Regions from separate parts of the Paenibacillus sp. 2TAF8 genome, predicted to be linked through region 2. Evidence: riboswitches for the same ligand, from Rfam matches in the RefSeq annotation. Region 2 holds a riboswitch; each other region holds the start of a gene.
The links. Region 2 has a riboswitch for S-adenosylmethionine ahead of AB4Z30_RS23425 (methionine ABC transporter ATP-binding protein). Riboswitches for the same ligand answer to the same signal wherever they lie in the genome.
Positions count from the first base shown of each region.

Region 1: another riboswitch for S-adenosylmethionine. It lies ahead of mmuP (S-methylmethionine permease); the one in region 2 lies ahead of AB4Z30_RS23425 (methionine ABC transporter ATP-binding protein).
Region 3: another riboswitch for S-adenosylmethionine. It lies ahead of metA (homoserine O-acetyltransferase MetA); the one in region 2 lies ahead of AB4Z30_RS23425 (methionine ABC transporter ATP-binding protein).

Region 1 is NZ_JBFRFN010000026.1:6,588-13,102, reverse strand. Features, by position in the region: gene AB4Z30_RS25800 (GerAB/ArcD/ProY family transporter) at 1-174, shown strand, start outside; gene AB4Z30_RS25795 (Ger(x)C family spore germination protein) at 171-1,376, shown strand; SAM riboswitch class I at 1,514-1,615, shown strand; gene mmuP (S-methylmethionine permease) at 1,707-3,101, shown strand; gene mmuM (homocysteine S-methyltransferase) at 3,098-4,177, shown strand; gene AB4Z30_RS25780 (ABC transporter permease) at 4,299-6,515, opposite strand, start outside.
Region 2 is NZ_JBFRFN010000020.1:37,957-44,471, reverse strand. Features, by position in the region: gene AB4Z30_RS23440 (DUF2167 domain-containing protein) at 1-281, shown strand, start outside; gene AB4Z30_RS23435 (MetQ/NlpA family ABC transporter substrate-binding protein) at 352-1,188, opposite strand; gene AB4Z30_RS23430 (methionine ABC transporter permease) at 1,229-1,888, opposite strand; gene AB4Z30_RS23425 (methionine ABC transporter ATP-binding protein) at 1,888-2,922, opposite strand; SAM riboswitch class I at 3,044-3,181, opposite strand; gene AB4Z30_RS23420 (Cthe_2314 family HEPN domain-containing protein) at 3,359-4,078, opposite strand; gene AB4Z30_RS23415 (COX15/CtaA family protein) at 4,373-5,260, opposite strand; gene AB4Z30_RS23410 (thioredoxin family protein) at 6,384-6,515, opposite strand, start outside.
Region 3 is NZ_JBFRFN010000005.1:286,113-292,627, forward strand. Features, by position in the region: gene mqnC (cyclic dehypoxanthinyl futalosine synthase) at 1-235, opposite strand, end outside; gene AB4Z30_RS10145 (trans-sulfuration enzyme family protein) at 447-1,628, opposite strand; gene AB4Z30_RS10150 (PLP-dependent transferase) at 1,625-2,809, opposite strand; gene metA (homoserine O-acetyltransferase MetA) at 2,834-3,751, opposite strand; SAM riboswitch class I at 3,878-4,002, opposite strand; gene corA (magnesium/cobalt transporter CorA) at 4,462-5,397, shown strand; gene AB4Z30_RS10165 (HRDC domain-containing protein) at 5,510-6,511, opposite strand.

The DNA.
Region 1 (6,515 bases), on a different contig from region 2:
ATGTACTGTCTTCTACCGTTTATCTATTTGGCAGCCATGATTCCCAAAAATGTATATGAAACATTTGCACTAGGTGACATGCTGGGCAATGTATCTGTCGTCTTGTTTGCCATTTTGCCTCTGGTATTGCTGCTACTGAGCATTATTCGTAAAAAAGGAGGTAAACACGCATGACTTCACTCCGGTTGTGGCTGCGTATGATCTGTGCGTTACTGATTCTTAGCCTTATCTCGGGATGCTGGAGCAGCCGGGAAATTGAAGATTTGAGTCTGTATGTTGGTCTCGGAATTGATGTTGGTCAGGAAACAAAATTCGAGAAAAAAATATCAGCTCAAGGAGGGGGTTATCCCAAAGAAGAAATTGTGACCGCGACCGTTCAGATTGCTCCAGGGAAATCGAGTGGTCAGCAGAGCGATGAAGGAGGTTCACCTTCTTCTGGAAAATCATCTTACTCCAACGAACAACTTACCGGGGATTCGTTGCTTCAAATATTTCGTCAGTTTTCCTTGCGCCGAGACCGTCCGCTCATTGGACATCATCTGAAAGTGATCGTCATTTCCAAAGATATTGCTAAAAAGTATGGATTAAAACAGTTGCTTGATTTTGTACTACGGGATAACGATATTCGCCCCAATTGCCTTGTGCTAATCAGCCATCACCGTGCGCTGGATGTACTCACTTCAAAAGATCCTTCCCGGATTCCGGCCTTTTATCTTACGGGAATCACAAATAATTCGTATATCTCTAATAAAATACTGGAGCCTGTTTCGCTTGCTAAACTGGATGCAGAGATGCAGTCTGGCTCCAGCTTTTTGCTTCAAAATGTGTTGAATGCAGATGGTGAGGATAAGTTTTCAGGGGGGAGCATCTTTAAAGCTAAAACAACGAAATTTATCGGGGAGCTTAGCCAAACCGATCTGGAAGCATTATCTTGGATTATGCCTGAGGAAAAGGCGGGCGGGGTCATCAAAACATATAGTAAGGAAGGCTTCACGGTTCTCTATGAGATCAAGAAAAAGACTATAAAAATCATTCCGAAGGTAAGTCACGGCGACATTTCGTTTCATGTCAAGGCAGAGTCCGAAGGCTGGCTAATGGAGGATTGGCGTGCGCCTGAAAAAGAAGAGAAGGGAGCCTATCTGAAAGAACTGGAACAGGATTTTGCCAAAATCGTAGATCAACAGATTGATCAGATGCTCTATAAACTCCAGCATACGTATAAAGCTGACGTTGCCGGTTTTCGGGACAGCCTCCGAATCCATTATCCAAAAACGTGGAAAAAAGTAAAAGATAACTGGGATGAAGTGTTTGCAACAGTACCTATTACCTATGAAATTAAAACAAATGTTGTAAATCCGGGATCTTCTACAGAGTAGCCCCATACTCACCAGTGGGAATGCTTACTGTGTTAACTTCGCACCAAGTGTATCGATGGCTCTGCTTGAATCGGATGCAGTATTTATTTAAATGTTGACACATCAGGCAGCAGTCGATATAGTTATACAAAATCATTTTCTTATCCAGAGAGGTGGAGGGACTGGCCCTTAGAAACCTCAGCAACAGATCTGAAGGATACTGTGCTAATTCCAGCGGGTGAAAGCCTGATAGATAGGAGCGTTTGTTTTTATTTGTCAGTAGTGGCGCACTCTTCGGGAAGAGTGGGTCTTTTTTGTTTGTTCTGGATGAAGGAGCGGGGAGCAGGTTATATGGAAAATAGCAACGATAAAGGTCAATTTCAGCGAAAAATGCAAACGAGGCATGTGGTTATGCTCTCTCTTGGCGGCGTCATTGGAACAGGTCTGTTCCTTAGCTCAGGGTATACCATTCAACAAGCCGGACCACTGGGTACGATTCTTTCTTATCTGATTGGGGCTTTGGTGGTGTACCTGGTGATGCTCTGTCTGGGCGAACTGTCTGTACATATGCCAGAGACGGGTGCATTCCATAGCTATGCAGCCAAATATATTGGACCAGCTACAGGATACACGGTGGCGTGGCTGTACTGGCTTACTTGGACAGTGGCACTGGGTTCGGAATTCACAGCTGCCGGGCTGCTCATGCAGCGCTGGTTTCCATCCGTGAACGTCTGGATCTGGAGTGCGCTGTTTGCGTTGATGATCTTCCTGTTTAATGCGTTCACAGTCAAACTTTTTGCAGAATCGGAGTTCTGGTTCTCTTTGGTGAAGGTAATGACGATTGTCATCTTTATTATTCTTGGCGGCGCAGCGATGTTTGGTATTATTCCGATGGCAAATGCTGAACCGGCTCCGTTCTTCTCCAACATTACAGCGTCAGGGTGGTTCCCTTATGGTGCAACTGCGATTCTGATGACGATGCTGGCTGTGAATTTTGCTTTCTCGGGCACGGAACTGATTGGTATTGCCGCAGGCGAAACGGAAAATCCGGAAAAAACCATTCCGAAAGCCATTCACACCACGCTGTGGCGTTTAATTATTTTCTTTATTGGTACGATCGTTATTCTGTCTGCATTGTTGCCGATGTCAGATGCAAGTGTGCTGGAGAGTCCGTTCGTTGCTGTCATGGAGCGGGTCGGTGTTCCGTATGCAGCCGACATCATGAACTTTGTTATTTTAACGGCAATTCTGTCTGCTGCGAATTCGGGGCTATATGCTTCATCACGGATGCTCTGGTCACTGGCGGATAAAAAGACGATCTCTCCATGGTTTGCCCGCCTGACGAAACGCGGAGTGCCATTCAATGCGCTTGTGCTCAGCATGGCTGGTGGTGCACTGGCTTTATTGTCCAGCATCATTGCACCGGGAACCGTCTATATCACGCTCGTTTCGATCTCAGGTCTTGCTGTGGTAGCGGTATGGATGAGCATCAGCGTGTCTCAATACATGTTCCGTAGGCAGTATCTGCGGGAAGGACATGACGTGAAAGATCTGGTTTACCGAACGCCATTATATCCAATCGTACCTATCGTTTCATTTGTATTGTGCCTGGCATCCTGCATCGGTATCGCTTTTGACCCAACGCAGCGGATTGCTCTATACTGTGGTATTCCATTTATTATCTTATGTTATATCGCGTATTATTGGACAGATCGGACGAAGAAGAAAAGAGGGATGACTTCATGACTAAACGTGAGGAAACAAATAATATCCATGTGATTCAACATATTTTGGAGGAGTATCCGGTCATGATTCTGGACGGTGCACTGGCGACGGAGCTTGAGCAGCATGGTTGTGATCTGGATGATCCGCTCTGGTCTGCACGTGTACTGCTGGAGAACCCGGATGTTATCGTGAACGTGCACGCTGATTATTTCCGTGCAGGGGCAGATTGTGCAATTACCTCCAGTTATCAGGCAACGGTGGAGGGCTTCCGCAAGCGTGGCATTGGAGAAGAGGCTGCACTGGATCTGATTCGCAAGACAGTAAAGCTGGCTGCAAAGGCTAGAGATGATGTGTGGGCAGAAGTGCAAAGAGCTACAACAGGTGCAGAAGGTTCAACAGGACAACCTGCGGTAGCGACATCGGAACATGTCGAGAAGGCAGGGAACGAGCAGAGTGAATATCGTACTGGTGAACACACTAGTGGCGAGAAGTTGCGTCGTCCGCGACCTGTCGTTGCTGGCTCTGTCGGCCCATACGGTGCCTATCTGGCGGATGGTTCCGAATATGTTGGGCATTATGGCGTCTCGGACGAAACACTTGCTGCATTTCACCGACCTCGCATGGCTGCGCTGATTGAAGCAGGAGCTGACATACTCGCATTCGAGACGATTCCTTCGTTGCAAGAGGCTCGTGTTCTTGTAGAATTGCTTAAGGAGTTTCCGAATACTCATGCGTGGCTTTCTTTTTCATTAAAAGATGGGACAAGCATCAGCGAGGGAACGTCGCTTCAGGTATGCACACAGACCTTTGGCTCTGAACCGCAGATTGCGGCAATCGGCCTGAACTGCGCTCCAATGGAAGTGGTCACGGAAGCCATCGGTATTCTTCGCCAAGGTAGCGATAAACCCGTTATCGTCTACCCGAATTCAGGCGAGATTTACGATGCCGAGACCAAAACATGGAGCGGGCAAGGCTCTTGTGGCAGCATGAAGGACGCATCGGAACAATGGGTTGCTGCTGGTGCGCATATTATTGGCGGATGCTGCCGTACAACACCGCATCAGATTAAGGAACTGGCGAAGAAGTGGCGTGGTTAGTAGCCCGAATTTTTATAGAACAAACCTGAATAAGAACATAAAAATGTATCTAAACATAAAAAACTTAGATAATCTCCAAGAGCCCTTACCTTTTTATAAATAGGTAAGAGCTCTTTTTAGGTTATTCAATAACTAACATACGTGGTGATGCCTTGCGAATTTCCTGAGATGCCAGCCAGCATCCAATCGTTGCTGCCAATATACTCAAACAGACGAATAACAGGATGCCCCATCCATTCAGAACCAAGGGAAGGTGTACGATTCCATATCCCGAGAGAACTTGTTCAAGTAACCGGGGAAGAAGATAGACGCCCGCAATAATGCCAAACATTGAACCTATCAGGGATAGCGATGCGACTCCAAGTGTAAGCGAGGAACGAATACTGCCGGATGTCATACCTATTGATTTGTAGATGCCATACGTCTTGTTCTCTTTGCGAATGCTGATCCGGCAGGTACTGAAGATGATCATAAAGGTAACAATGATGAACAGTAGCCCAATCAGAGCCATGGGATATATAAGAATGTTTAATGCTTCTTCGAAAACGGAATCCAGCAGTGTTTTTTGCGTGACGATGGAAGCAGAGTCTCTGAACTGCTCATTCAGTTGGGCTGCAATTGCCCCTGCCTGTGATGGGTCGGTGACATTAATAAAGGCAACATCTACGTCACTGTAACTTGGATTTACGCTCTTAACCGCCTGAACGGTGATTCTCCCGGATACCGACATGTTTGCGATCGCTTGATAGATACCCGAAATGATGAATGTGCGCTTCTCTCCTTCAACGTAAAGATCGATGAGGTCTCCCAAATCCTTGTTTAACATCTTGGCAACACTGACCCCGATTGAAATTTCATTCTCGCGTTCAGGGTTATTTCCTTTTAACGTCTCGAATCCGGAGTCCTTATAGCTCCCATCCAATACACCCAAATAAAGACTGATCGACGGACGGGTTGTATGGTTTTCCAAAACTTCGGAGGGAATTACGCCGTTAAGGTTTCCCTGCCAGCCCACATTTTTGATGCGGTGATCTTCTTCCAGTACACGTTGAAGTGCTGCTTTTGGAAATGTCGTTTTGTCTACGACCACCGCAGCAATGTTGGCATTGTCATACCCCCATTGGGCTGCTGTCTGATGGATGCCGATAATACTGGTCAGAACAGTATATCCGAAGACGAGGACGGAAGCGGCCACTGATGTCAGCAGTATCATTAAGACAGAGCTTTTGCCATTTTTGATCAAACTGCGTATGCCGATGACCCAAGAAACAGGCAGCTTTCCAAATGAAGCCCTATGTGCTAGCGGTGAATTCATTCGTCGCACCATGCGTACATTGTCGCTCTCCGACATACCGTACCGAATGGCCTGAACAGGCTGGATCGTGCGAGCTTTTCTGGCGTATAACACGACAAATACAATAACCAAGACGAGTAACAGCAGCCCTACAACAATAGCAGCTCCAATGCCCTCAATTGCAAGATCACCCTGGTCAGTCCGCAGGGACGATACGGAGATGTTGATGATGAATTTGGAGACGAATACGCTAAGTACCACCCCGGGAAGAACGGCGATGATGGACAACAGAGCATATTGAATAACGTAGGTAGCAATGGTTGCTCGGGAGGTCAGTCCAAGCGATTTGAGGATACCTATCGTTTTGTAGTTGGCCAGAATGGCATCGGATATGGTGAAGCCAATCGTAATGAGTGCAATCATCATCATGACGGCCCCTAAGAATATCATAATGAAACCGATGATCTGGTTGATGATTAGATAGAAGGATGAGATACTTTCGAATTCCATTTTGGTTTCCAGAAATGGAGCACCCATCTCGCTTGTATAACGATCCCAGTAGCTGGAGTTCGTACTGTAGTCATCAAAATGTATGCCCATCATCTGATGTTCTTTGCCTGCAAGCGTGATGAAATCATGTTGATAATCGTCAGGGTTCATCCAGATTCTTGCCGTATTGCTGAACGGTGCTCCGTAAGGAACATCTACAACAATCGCTGATACGGTGAGACTTAGCTTAGAAGGTCCCGTTCTGAATTGAACGACATCACCGACAGCGATGTTATAACTGTAGGCCATCGAAGTAGGAATCCATACATTTCCTTGTGCGGGATACACGCTTTCTTTACCGGCTGCAAATACGAATTGATCTACATTCAATGGAGGTGGAGGGGTGTTCATCATGTACAGATAAATGTTGGGGATATCCACATTATTTAAGGTCATACCTGACAACGTACGGTAAGTAAGCAAAGGCGAGACCTCAACACCGTTTTGAGCGGCCCACCAGTCATACACCGTTTGGGGATCGTTTAGATCTTTTTC
Region 2 (6,515 bases):
CTCCAAGTTATTATTTTGAAGAAAGTCGAAAGCAGTTTGAAGAAATGGTGCTCCAAAATGTTAAAGTCAATAAAAGTCATACATACGAGGAATTTAATGCTTCCTTTGATAAAAAATCAGAGCTTGGTCTCATCCATCTTATTCCGGGCGGTGAAGGGGTAGCTACCAAAAAAGAGGAACGGCAGACTTTAATCAAAAAAGGCGTGATTCTCATTGTTACTGCGTCTGTTACTGTATTCCTCTTCATAAAGCTTCGGCGGAAACTGAGGACTCAGAAATAGTAAAGCCCCGCAGACCTCTTTAAGAGATCGTGCGGGGCTTTCAGTTATTTAGATTTTGCGTTTTATCAACTTAAAATGCAGGTTCAACTGCACCTTGGTAACGTTCTTTGATGAATTTTTTCACCGTTTCGGAGTGGAGAGCTTCTGCCAGTTTTTTGATGGCGTCTGCATCTTTGTTATCTTCACGGGACACCAGAATGTTTGCATATGGATTGCCTTGCAAATCTTCGATCAACAACGCATCTTTAGATGGATTGAGGTTTGCTTCAAGCGCATAGTTTGCATTGATAAATACCAGATCGGCTTCATCCAGCTGACGAGGCATCATGGCTGCATCCAGTTCGATGATTTCCAGGTTTTTCGGATTCGCTGTAATGTCCTGTTTAGTGGATGCAATGTTTGTATTATCTTTGAGCGTAATCAGACCTTTTTTCGCAAGCAACAAGAGTGCACGTCCACCATTGGATGGGTCGTTTGGAATAGCAACTTTAGCGCCATCTTTCAGTTCATCCAAGGATTTAATCTTTTTGGAGTAACCACCGAAAGGTTCTACATGGACTGGAGTCACAGCAACAAGGTTAAAACCACGCTCTTTGTTCTCTGTGTCAAGGTAAGGCTGATGCTGGAAGAAGTTTGCGTCCAGTTTCTTATCTGCCAGCTGTTGGTTAGGTTGCACATAGTCGTTAAACGTCACCACTTGCAAACGAATGCCTTGTGCTTCAAGTTCAGGTTTGATGCTTTCCAGAATTTCAGCATGTGGTGTAGGCGAAGCACCGACTTTCAATTCAACGGTACGCGGAGCACCTGCTGCATTATCCGCACCACTGTCGGATTTCTTGTTGTTGCCGCAAGCTGCGAGTACGGCAATCATCATCAAGCTGAGTAAAATAATAGACCATTTTTTCATCTGTAAAACCCCTTCGCATTTTTATTTTTCAATCTATCTGTTATTTCCGGGTGAAATAAATGACTAGACGATCACCAATCATCTGCAGAAGCTGAACCAAAATAATCATGGATACAACAGAAATAATCATGATCTCATTCTGATATCGATAGTATCCATAGTTAATGGCTAGAGTACCCAGACCTCCACCGCCAACCATACCCGCCATGGCCGTATAGGACACCAGCGTAACGATGGTAATCGTAATTCCGGCAAGCAAGCCAGGTAAAGCCTCAGGTAACAACACCCGTCTGACAATCTGAGCTGTAGATGCCCCCATTGCCTGGGCTGCTTCAATGACACCGCGGTCCACTTCACGTAAAGTATTCTCCACCAGACGTGCAAAATACGGAGCAGCCGAGATGACCAGTGGTGGGATAACACCCAGCACACCTGTAGCGGTGCCCACCAGCGTACGCGTAAACGGAATAAGAGCAACAATTAATATGATGAAAGGTACCGAACGTAAAATATTAACAATAACAGATAATATGATGTAGGTTAGTTTGGAACTAGGTGAAGCCGAGCGGCCTGTCATAAACAGAATGACACCAAGCGGCAAACCCAAGAGAACAGTAAACAAACCGGATACAGCAAGAATTTGCAATGTTTCAATGGAGGCCGTACCGACCTCTTCCCAGCGTACTTTGGAAAAATCCATTATCGCAGCACCTCCACATCAAGTCCTTCTGCGGTTAGTTCAGACAAGGTCTGTTCAATCGCAGCGGAGTCACCTTCGAAACGCACCGTCAATTGACCATAAGGAACCTGCTTGATTGTAGAGATTGTACCTTGCAGAATAGCAAAATCCACACCTGTTTTGCGAACCGTTCTCGACAGAATCGCTTCATAGGTTTTATTTCCAAGAAATGAAACCTTCACCAACTTGGAAGAAACACCTGCTGCCAACTCCGTTCCTGCGTTCGCCATAACCGTTTCCTCCAGTGCGAGTCCACCTTCGCTGTCCCGTGAAACAAAATCCCGCGTAATCGCATGCTGCGGTTTCATGAATACCTCTGTCACTGGCCCTTGCTCCACAATGCCACCTTGATGGATAACGGCTACCCTGTCACAGATGTTCTGAATGACATGCATCTCGTGGGTAATCAGCACAATGGTCAGATTATACTTCTCATTAATATCCAGCAATAGCTTCAGAATCGAATTGGTTGTTTGCGGATCAAGTGCCGAAGTTGCCTCATCACAAAGAAGTACACTCGGATCACTTGCCAGAGCTCTCGCTATCCCTACCCGTTGCTTCTGTCCACCGGACAACTGAGCCGGATATTTACTGCTGTGCTGCTCTAATCCAACCAGAGCGAGCATTTCCTTCACCTTGCGATCTATCGCATCCTTAGGTGTGTTGACCAGTTTTAACGGGAATGCCACATTGTCGTATACCGTTGCCGAAGACAACAGATTAAAATGCTGAAAAATCATACCGATCTTGCGTCGTTGCTGCTGTAGTTCACTTTTGCTAAGTTCGGTCAGGTTAATGCCATCAACCCAGACCTCACCCTCCGTTGGGCGCTCAAGCAAATTAATACATCGGATCAATGTACTTTTCCCTGCACCCGAGTGACCAATCACGCCGAAAATCTCACCCTTCTGAATCTTCAGATCAAGGTGTGACAAAGCCGTCGTTGTTTTGGCGCGTTTGCCGTATGTTTTGGTTAATCCAACCAGTTCAATCAATAGTACTGCTCCTTCCCCATCACCTACATATATCTTTACCCGAAGGAAGAGAAAACTCCCCTTTCTATGCAAAAAAGAGCCCCTTTGCAGATACAAAGACGGCTCTTCACGTGAAATGACCTTCTCATCTGCCAAAATCATGCCATACATGATTCTGTAGGAATTAGCACCTAACACCTGCGATGATGACGTTATGCCATCATCGCAGATCGGTTGCCGGGCTTCATCGGGCCTGTCCCTCCGCCACTCTCGATAAGAGAAATATAAAATTGTAGGTTTATATAGTTTCATGTAGTTCATCATGTATAATGACCAAACTGCATCAAATGCTGTATTATAGACACGATTCCTTGTAAGCTTCGATCTGGAACTCAGTATAATTCAAAGTATTCCGATTTGTCAAATGGTATTATTTTTTTCAAATACACGGATTCGTTTAACGTTTCATAATCTGTTTACGCCAGATTCGATTGATGTATCGATACGCCATATGCAGCGTTTCACAGACCATATCCACACCCTGCTGCATCTCCAGAAGATGCTGATCCAGATCCTCTAGCTTTACTTTTCCACGCATCGTCTGATGTAACTGCCACAGGTCATCCTGCATTTCTGAATTCATATAATGGATCTCCATATTCCGCCGCTTGCGCAGTTTGCTCATCGGTTCCCTATAAGCTTCCTTGATTTTAATTAATTGCTGTGCGAGTTCATGATGGTCCCGATAATAATCAAATTGTCTTAGAACGGTATAATAGGAGAAATGTACTTTCGTTTTAGAGGTGTTTAATTGGAAGATTTCATTTAAAACCGTACCCAATTTATCCAGAATAGCGAAGCACCGAATAAATGCATCTTTGTAGAAATAAACATAGCGCGCATACTCTGCCTTTTCAGCAGAACTCATATCCCCCGTTGAACCAGCAACTACTCTTCTACGGAAATGCGCGGCTGCAAAATAACTCTGCTCCAGTTCATCCAACGAGGAAATTAGTCCCTGTGTCCATATATACAACTTCCGATAATCATGATTCGGATCATGGTCGACATACATCTGTTTCTCAAAAGAATCCAGGGTAAACGCCATGGTATCCATAGCCTCTTTCAATTTCCCCTGATTCACTCGTGGCTTTTCCCCTAATAAAGTACGCAGCATAGATGGCCTCCTCTTTCCACTGATGACGGCAAATATATATTATCACAGCTGTTAACAGCTGAAGATGCAGCTTAAGCCTAAACTGAAGCGAGAGTTTCGAAATAGCGTTCATCATTCATTGGTCATTTGTTAATCATAACAACTTGATTTAGGTTGCCCTGCTACCTCTCACATCAAACAAAAGTCCACCTCTCCAATGATCTACATCACCGGATGGTGGACTTTCCAACATGGACAGCGCAGCCTCAGGCCAATGCACTAACCTTCCTTTGTAAATACATAACTCGTGATCTGTTAGAAACGGTTCACCGGGCGGTGTAGCTTGTACACGAGGAAGCTCATATAGGTCAAGATACCAAACAGTACAGCGATATCCAACATATGTGCCAGCGCTACAAACATGTAAACTTCTGGACGGCTAATCGTCCACATCATGAACATACCGATAACCACTTGCAACAGAATTAAAACGACGGATAACACACCGAGTGTCCGCAATTCACGGTTATCCGGGTGTTTGCGATAGGCAAAATGCCCCAAGATCGCAATTACGATCACGAGCGACACAGCTGCCAGACGATGGGCAAAGGCAATAGCTACCCCGCCAGAGAGTTCAGGCACAATCTGCCCGTTACAGAGCGGAAATCCGGAACAACCGCCAGCAGAATTCGTATGGCTTACAAATGCCCCTGTGTACACGACCAGATACGTATAGACGGTTGAGAACCAAACCAGGTTGCGGAATCCTTTGCTGACGCGAGGATATTGATTCAGACGTTCCAAACCGCCATGTTTCGCTTCCTGCCGAATGCCTAGAGCCATCATCAACGAGCTGGCGAAGGCAATGAGCGCAAACCCAAAGTGAAGTGCCATAACCGCTGAAGACTGCGAGAAGACAACGGCAAATGCACCCATGATTCCTTGAATGATTACAAATATAAGAGTTAGCAACGAGAACAATTGCAGATCACGACGCTGTTTGCCAAATCGTAAGAAAGCAACAAACGAAGCAATGGATAGCAGCCCTGCCAGTGCACTGACGGCACGGTGGGAGTATTCAATTAGTGAGGCAACAGTATGTGCCGGCACGAGCTTTCCGTTACACAAAGGCCATTCGGTTCCACAGCCAAGGCCGGATTCGGTTTTGGTCACGACTCCGCCCCCAAAGGTAGCCAGAAACATGACAAGACAGGTTAATACGGTTAACCATTTAAATAATGTTAAGTGCTTCAATTTTTTCTCACCCGCTGTTGGTTTAAGATGGCGAAGAAGTCTTCGCTTGATAATCATGCTAACTTCATAATTGGTGCCATTGTTCTTTTGTTACTTTAAAACGATGTAATTGCCTTACCTTCCAACTTTGCTTTCATAAGAGCTCATAGCTCATTAAAGCGCTTGTTTTTAACTTTGACACTAATTTCACAACTAAATTCATTATACCGGATAAAATCATCATTGACGCCGCGCTTTGTGACAAAATGTTAACGTCTAATAAAAATTTGACCAGTGAGTCATTATTATTCTTAAATCTAATTATGTAAGCCATCAACAAGCTCGGTACCTAGAACTCCGCATTTATCATTAATCGTTTATCATTTTCAACATTTTCAACATTTTCAAATCACCGACTCCTCACTTCCGATTCTAACGATCACCATGGAGCTTATTTTGCAAATATAGCCCCTTTTCTGAACCTAACGATCACCATGGAGCTTATTTCTAAGTAACACGGCAATAATTGCTGCAAATACGCCTTTTAGTCCCCAATAGCGTCTCTGGAGATCGTTAGATTTTTTTATGAGTTACATTCGAGCAAATAACGTTCCTGGTGATCGTTAGAGCATTGAGTTACCGTGCAGTGTCTGCGAAAGGACCTGAGTTGGTATGTAGCATATCACCGCAACATTGACGCAGAAAAATCCCGACTCCGATCTTTAGCCTCTAGTTCTTTTCACCTCAACCAAAATAAAAACAAGGCCGTCTTAAGCCAAAATGTGGCTCTACCGACAGCCTTGTGTTTGCATACTTAGTCCACAGTCTTCCCTATCTTGAGATAATTCATTCCTGCTATGCTGTGCGGTACTTGCTCACCCTTATTGCTTCGGTATATGCTCCCGTACCTCACACTTTTGCATACATGCCGGAATTCGTTCTTAGCGATGTCGATCAAAGCATATCGAATGATCTGTCAATTGCAACGGTGTAACCCTTACTACATCTCGCTGCTCCACAGCTGCGTTCTCTGCACAACTCATCTAAACTTACCGCTGCTCCACAGTTCCGTCTCCGCGCAACTCATCTCACCTTACTTGTGAATCGTGTTATACACCTCAACTGCGCGATCCAAAAACTGCTCGATCTCTTCTCTAGACTTACGCAGCTTATTCACATATCGCACTAATTCCCGTCCGTCCGTATAGGCTACAAAACTTGGGAT
Region 3 (6,515 bases), on a different contig from region 2:
CAGGTCTACGGTAAAAAGCACAAAAACGGCAGTATACGTCGCACACATTCGTGTAGTTGACGTTACGCCCAATGACAAATGTTCTGTATGGTTCAGGGTGCATACGTTTCATAACCACATTGGCAGCTGCCCCGATTTTGTCCACTTCATCTGATTCAAATAACTGAATCGTGTCTTCCAAGTCTAAACGTTCGCCCCGAAGGGCTTTATCTAAGATACGGTCTACCGTACTCATCGTAAAAAGCCTCCCTCGTAAAGAGAAAATAATACGAAGATCACTCCCGGCTTGTTAGCAAAAAGCAAGTCGTGGCTGTAACATCGCATTTCTGTACTCCACATATCGTAACACAGGTTACATGTGAAAAAAAGCACCTTATGAAAAGGTGCTTAAAAAATGAGTTAAAATTTTGACATATAAAATCATTTATAAACCATATAATTTCAACTTATTGTGTGGCCTGCAACGCTTGCTCGAGATCAGCAATCAAATCATCAATGTCTTCAAGCCCAACTGAGAAACGAAGCAGACCATCGGTAATCCCGCGCTCATGTCGAACCTCAGCAGGCATAGCCGCATGAGACATCATCGTAGGGTACGAAAGAATACTTTCAACTGCTCCCAAACTTACAGCAACAATCGGCAGTTTCACCTGATTCAAAACAGCTTTTGCACGATCACCTGAACCTACGTCAAACGATACGACTGCTCCGTAGCCAGTAGACTGGCGCTCATGCGCTTCACGACCCGGATGATCCGCAAGTCCAGGGTAATACACAGCTGTGATATCCTGACGCTCGTTCAGCCATGCAGCCAGCTTGGCTGTACTCTGTTCACTGTGAGCCATACGCGCACCAAGTGTCTTCATCCCGCGCATCAGAAGCCAAGATTCCTGAGCTCCGAGAACGGTACCTAACCCATTTTGCAGCTGTTTCAGCTGTCTGCCCAGTTCGTCTGTACGTGCAACAGCCAGACCTGCCAGTACATCGCTGTGACCGCCTAGAAACTTCGTAGCACTATGTACAACAATATCTACGCCAAGCTCAATGGGACGCTGATAGTACGGTGTCATAAATGTGTTATCCAAAATCGTAATCAGATCCTGCTGCTTGGACCAGGACGTCACAGCGGCAATATCCGTAATTTTCAAGGTCGGGTTGGAAGGTGTCTCCATATATACAGCCTTGGTATTAGGTTTAAGTGCTGCTTTGACTTGTTCTATGTCGGTCATGTCGACAAAAGTAGTCTCAATCTGCATCCGACTTAGTATAGTTGTCAGCAGTCGATACGTTCCTCCGTAAACATCCTCTGTTACAATCACGTGATCCCCTGCCGAGAACATCATGAACACACTGGATATTGCGGACATTCCTGATGAATACGCAAATCCGCGTACCCCGCCTTCAAGAAGCGCAATATAATCTTCAAGTGCCTGACGGGTAGGATTACCTGAACGGCTGTAATCATGTTGCGGTGGATTGAAGATATCAAAGTGATGGAAAGTAGACGCCTGATAAATCGGCACGCTGGAAGCACCTGTCGTTTTATCAATCTCATCCCCAAAATGAAGCAGCTTGGTATCAAACTTCAGTTCGGGTGAATTGGATTTATGGTTGTTGGTCTCGCTCATGAGGTTACGCCCCCTTCAACTTCCTGTTGTGCTGTCAGTAGTGCATGATTCAGATCCGCAATCAAATCTTCCGCGTGTTCGATGCCTACCGAGAATCGGAGAAGGCGATCATCCACTCCAACCGCGTCACGAATCTCAAGTGGAATATCCGCGTGAGTTTGCACTGCTGGATAGGTCATGAGTGACTCTACCCCTCCGAGGCTTTCAGCAAATGCAATTAACTCGATATGGCGCAGCAATGGCTCCACATAGCGTGCATCCTTCACTTTGAAAGAGAAAATACCTGTATTCCCGGAGGATTGCTTCTGCTGGATCTCATATCCAGGATGATCGGACAACCCCGGGTGAAATACCTCGGCAACCGCCGGATGTTCCAACAGAAATTTTGCAATGGTAAGTGCATTATACTCATGACGTTCCATGCGTAGAGCCAGCGTTTTCATGCCTTTCATTAATTGGTAGGAATCACTCGGCGATAACACGGCTCCAATGGAGTTATGCAGGAATGCCATCTCTTCAGACAATTTTTCACCTTTGGTAATAATTAATCCAGCGAGCACATCATTATGTCCACCCAGATATTTGGTCGCACTATGAATGATGATATCGGCTCCAAGTTCAATCGGACGTTGGAAGAAAGGCGTTAGAAGCGTATTGTCCACAATGGTCAACAGGTTGTGCGTTTTCGCCCAGGAAGCAACGGCTTGTATGTCCGTAATCATCATAAGCGGGTTGGTTGGCGTCTCGATAAACACTGCCTTGGTATTCGGCTGACGGATGTTCTCCAGTGCTGCAAGATCATTAGTATCCACATAACTTGCCGATATACCGAACCGGGACAAAATCCGTTCCAGCAGACGATAAGTACCACCATACAGGTCAAGAGAAACAATCAGGTGATCCCCTTGACTGAACAAAGCAAAGATCGTTTGCAATGCTGCCATACCTGAACTACAGGCAAAACCTGCATCTCCGGACTCAAGCACCGCTGCTGCTTCTTCAAGCACTTTCCGTGTTGGATTCGTCGTACGGATGTAATCAAACCCCGTGCTTTGTCCCAGCTTCGGGTGACGAAACGCAGTGGATTGATAGATCGGAAAGTTAACAGCACCTGTTACCGGTTCATTGATGGACCCAATTTGAGCTAGACGGCTTTCCATTTTCAACTTGTTATCTTCCATTACTGTATCCTCCTGTAATCTCGATTAGATTTGCGGGCCAATATCGTAAGGCGTTTCCTGATACACATAGTAATTGAGCCAATTAGAGAATAATAAGTTAGCGTGTGCACGCCATGTTGCCGGAGGTATACGGGATGGATCATCTTTAGGATAGTAATACTTCGGTAGCGCGATATCCAATCCCTTGGCAACATCACGATCATATTCCCACTTTAATGAAAATGGATCATACTCGGCATGTCCTGTAGCAAAAATTTGCTTCCCGTCTTTGGTTGCAACCAGGAATACGCCAGCTTCTTCCGATTCAGCCAAGATCTCCAGCTTATCGTTTTTCTCGATATCCTCTCGCCTTACCTCTGTGTGACGGGAGTGTGGAACGTTGAAAACTTCATCAAATCCGCGGAGCAAAGGAACATGAGGTTTGTTGATTGTATGTGGGAATACGCCAAAACACTTTTCATCCAGCGGAACTTTGGGTACATCAAAATGGTGGTATAAACCTGCCTGTGAGGCCCAACATATATGCATTGTCGAGGTTACATTGGTTTTGGTCCACTCAAAGATTTCCTGAATCTCTTCCCAATAATTCACATCCTCGAAATCCATTTGTTCAACCGGTGCACCCGTAATGATCATGCCGTCAAAACGGCGGTGCTGGATCTCGTCAAATGTTTTGTAAAACAAGTCTAAATATTCTTGTGACGTGTTCTTGGATGTGTGAGATTTGGGATGCACCAGCACAACATCAACTTGAATGGGTGTGTTACCCACCAGACGCAGCAATTGCGTTTCGGTCGTCTCCTTCGTAGGCATCAGATTGAGTATGGCTATACGAAGCGGACGAATATCCTGCTTGTACGCAGATGATTCGTCCATAACGAAAATATTCTCCCCTTCAAGCACTTCTTTTGCTGGCAGTGTATCCGGAATTTTAATTGGCATGGTGAGTCGACTCCTCCTTTTTCATAGATCGCATTGGGTGCGAAAATCATTTCCTGAGAAGCTCTGTATATGACAAAGACCTCTCTCGGATTCCGAGAAAGGTCATATGTAAACAGATATGCGCCTCTCTCATCTCTCAGTTACAACAGCACCTCAGGGGTACTTGGTCGCTGCAAGAATTAGCACCGTGCGTTGTTTCGCCGGTTGCCGGGTTTCATCGGGCTGGTCCCTCCACCTACTCTTGATAAGATTTCGCTGTATTCAATTATAATTCAAATATATTAACTTTTACTTTAAAACATTACCGCCCTCACGTCAAGAACCAGTTGTTTGATTTGAGTATACACTGGGAACCGTTCATCCTCTGTTGTCATACACTGCCTCAGAGCGCTAAATAGACACATTTTTGCGCTTGAAAGCACTCTGGACCAGCGGTATACTATACAAGTGTTTATAAGTCCTTATGTGAGAGGTGACATATTAAATGGATGGCGACCCGAGGCCCAACTGGCAGTCGAATTCCGAACAACTGCATAGAGAATTGACATCAGCATGTYGGCAACGGGACGTTTCTTCCGTTTGATTATAGATTGATGAACGCAGTACAGCCCTGATTACCAGGCTCCGCTGCCGACCGGCTGATCTGTTCTTTTGCGCCCATATTAATGATGAAATCCGCCAAAATGGCGGGTGCAGAAGGAGTAGATAACATGAAAATCCGGTTGGTTAACAATGGTGTATTTATCCCGGTGGATGACATTCAGCAAGCGCTGACTCCACCAGCGGAAGGATTTTACTGGATTGATGCGGACGTGGACGATCTGGCTGTACTTCAGCCGCTCTTTTCCATGCATGATCTGGCTGTGGAGGACTGCTTGAGTGATGAGGAGCAGCGTCCGAAGATTGAAATTTATGAGAACCATTATTTTATCGTTATTAATAGTATTCGTTTTGATGATGAAGAAATTTTCCTGAGAGCACTCAATCTCTTTCTCGGCAGACATTTTATCATCACGGTTACCAAACAAAAGATCAGTGAATTACGTACATTGAAGCCTATTCTCTGGGAACAGGAGATCAGCAGCCCTGATCGCCTGCTTTACCTGCTGGTTGACTTGATCGTAGATAATTACTTTACCGTTGGAGATCGAATTGAAGCACGAATTGAGAAGCTTGAGGAAGACATCCTGATGCATACCAAAAAGTCACACCTGAATGAGATTATTGGTCTGCGAAGCGAAATCTTGTGGCTTAAAAAGGTGCTGGGTCCTCAAAAAGAGGTCATCAACACACTCAACAAAAAAGATCTGCGTCTCATTGATGATCAGTTGCAGAAATACTTCAGTGACATCTATGAGAACGCCGTAAAAATATCGGAAACGTTCGAAACATACCGCGATCTGATGGGCAACTTGCGAGAAGCCTATCAGTCCAGTATTGCAAACCGGGCCAATGAGATCATGCGGGTGTTTACCGCCATCACCACGGTGTTCATGCCGTTGACCGTGATTACCGGAATATACGGAATGAACTTTGATAACATGCCTGAATTGCACTGGAAATATAGTTATTATGCGGTTATTGGCTTGATGGTCACATTAGGTCTAACCATGTTTTTCATTTTCCGCAAAAAAGACTGGATCTGAAACGATCATTACATGCGCAATATCATACCATCACACGAATGAATAAGACGAAGCGATCCTTCTCGGGACGACTTCGTCTTTTTGATATCTTTTGCTTTTGAACGCTTTTTAACTAACCTGCATTGCGCTCAGTTTCGGCATGTCTGCGGAAACGAATGCGAATCATACGTAACCGCTCGTACACTTGCTCCAAACTTCCTCCTTCTGGGCGCTCTCCCCCATAAACTTTATGTAAGACAGGCTTTAAAAACATATCTCCCAACTCCTCATAGGCATTCCATACTGCCTCTTGTTCAGTCTCAGGCATTACGGACAGTTCTACATCCAGCAAAGAATCCGTGTCATATCCCTCCAGATCCAGCGTTTCCAAAAGTTCGATTAATTCCCGCCGGGATAATCCCGACTTAGTCACAATCGTTTCCAAGGTATGTCCTGCCTTCATTCCTTCCAGCACATGTTTACGCGTGATGAATTTATCCAGTTCCTGCTTGTATTTCTGCTCTTTCTGCTTGTATAGCCAGCTTTCGTACTCTTCTTCTTTCAACACTGTATACACCCAGTCTAACGGGAAAGATCTCAATCGCTCGATCCCACTCGTCATTTCCAGCCATTCCAGCCCATATTCCGTTGCTTTGCTCTCGCCAACACCTGGCAGCTGCATTAGTTCGTCCATCGTATGTGGAATAAAGGCACTGATTAACCGTAGTAAACGATTCGTCGCTACAAAATAAGGAGCTTTTCGGTCCGAAGCCGCTTTTTGCCTGCGCCATGCGCACAGTTCCTCATACAATTGCTCATTTCCGTATAATTCACTAAAACAATGCAGGCGCTGGCCCGCATAACTACGCAGCTTCAAATCCTCATTTTCGTGGTACAATCCATGCAGCAGTGGACGATACCCTTCGCTCATTCGCATGGCAAGTTGATGACGATAAATGTGTAGCAGCTCTTCCCACGATGTTCCTTCATACCAGATCGTATCTTCCCGATCACCTGCTTCATATTGGCTCCATCCCAAATGCCAGGTATACTCCTCCTCGCCAATCCATAACTGGGCAATCTCCTCATTCTGATCTGACACTCTGGATAATTTGTTCATGAAGATAACTTCCATTGTT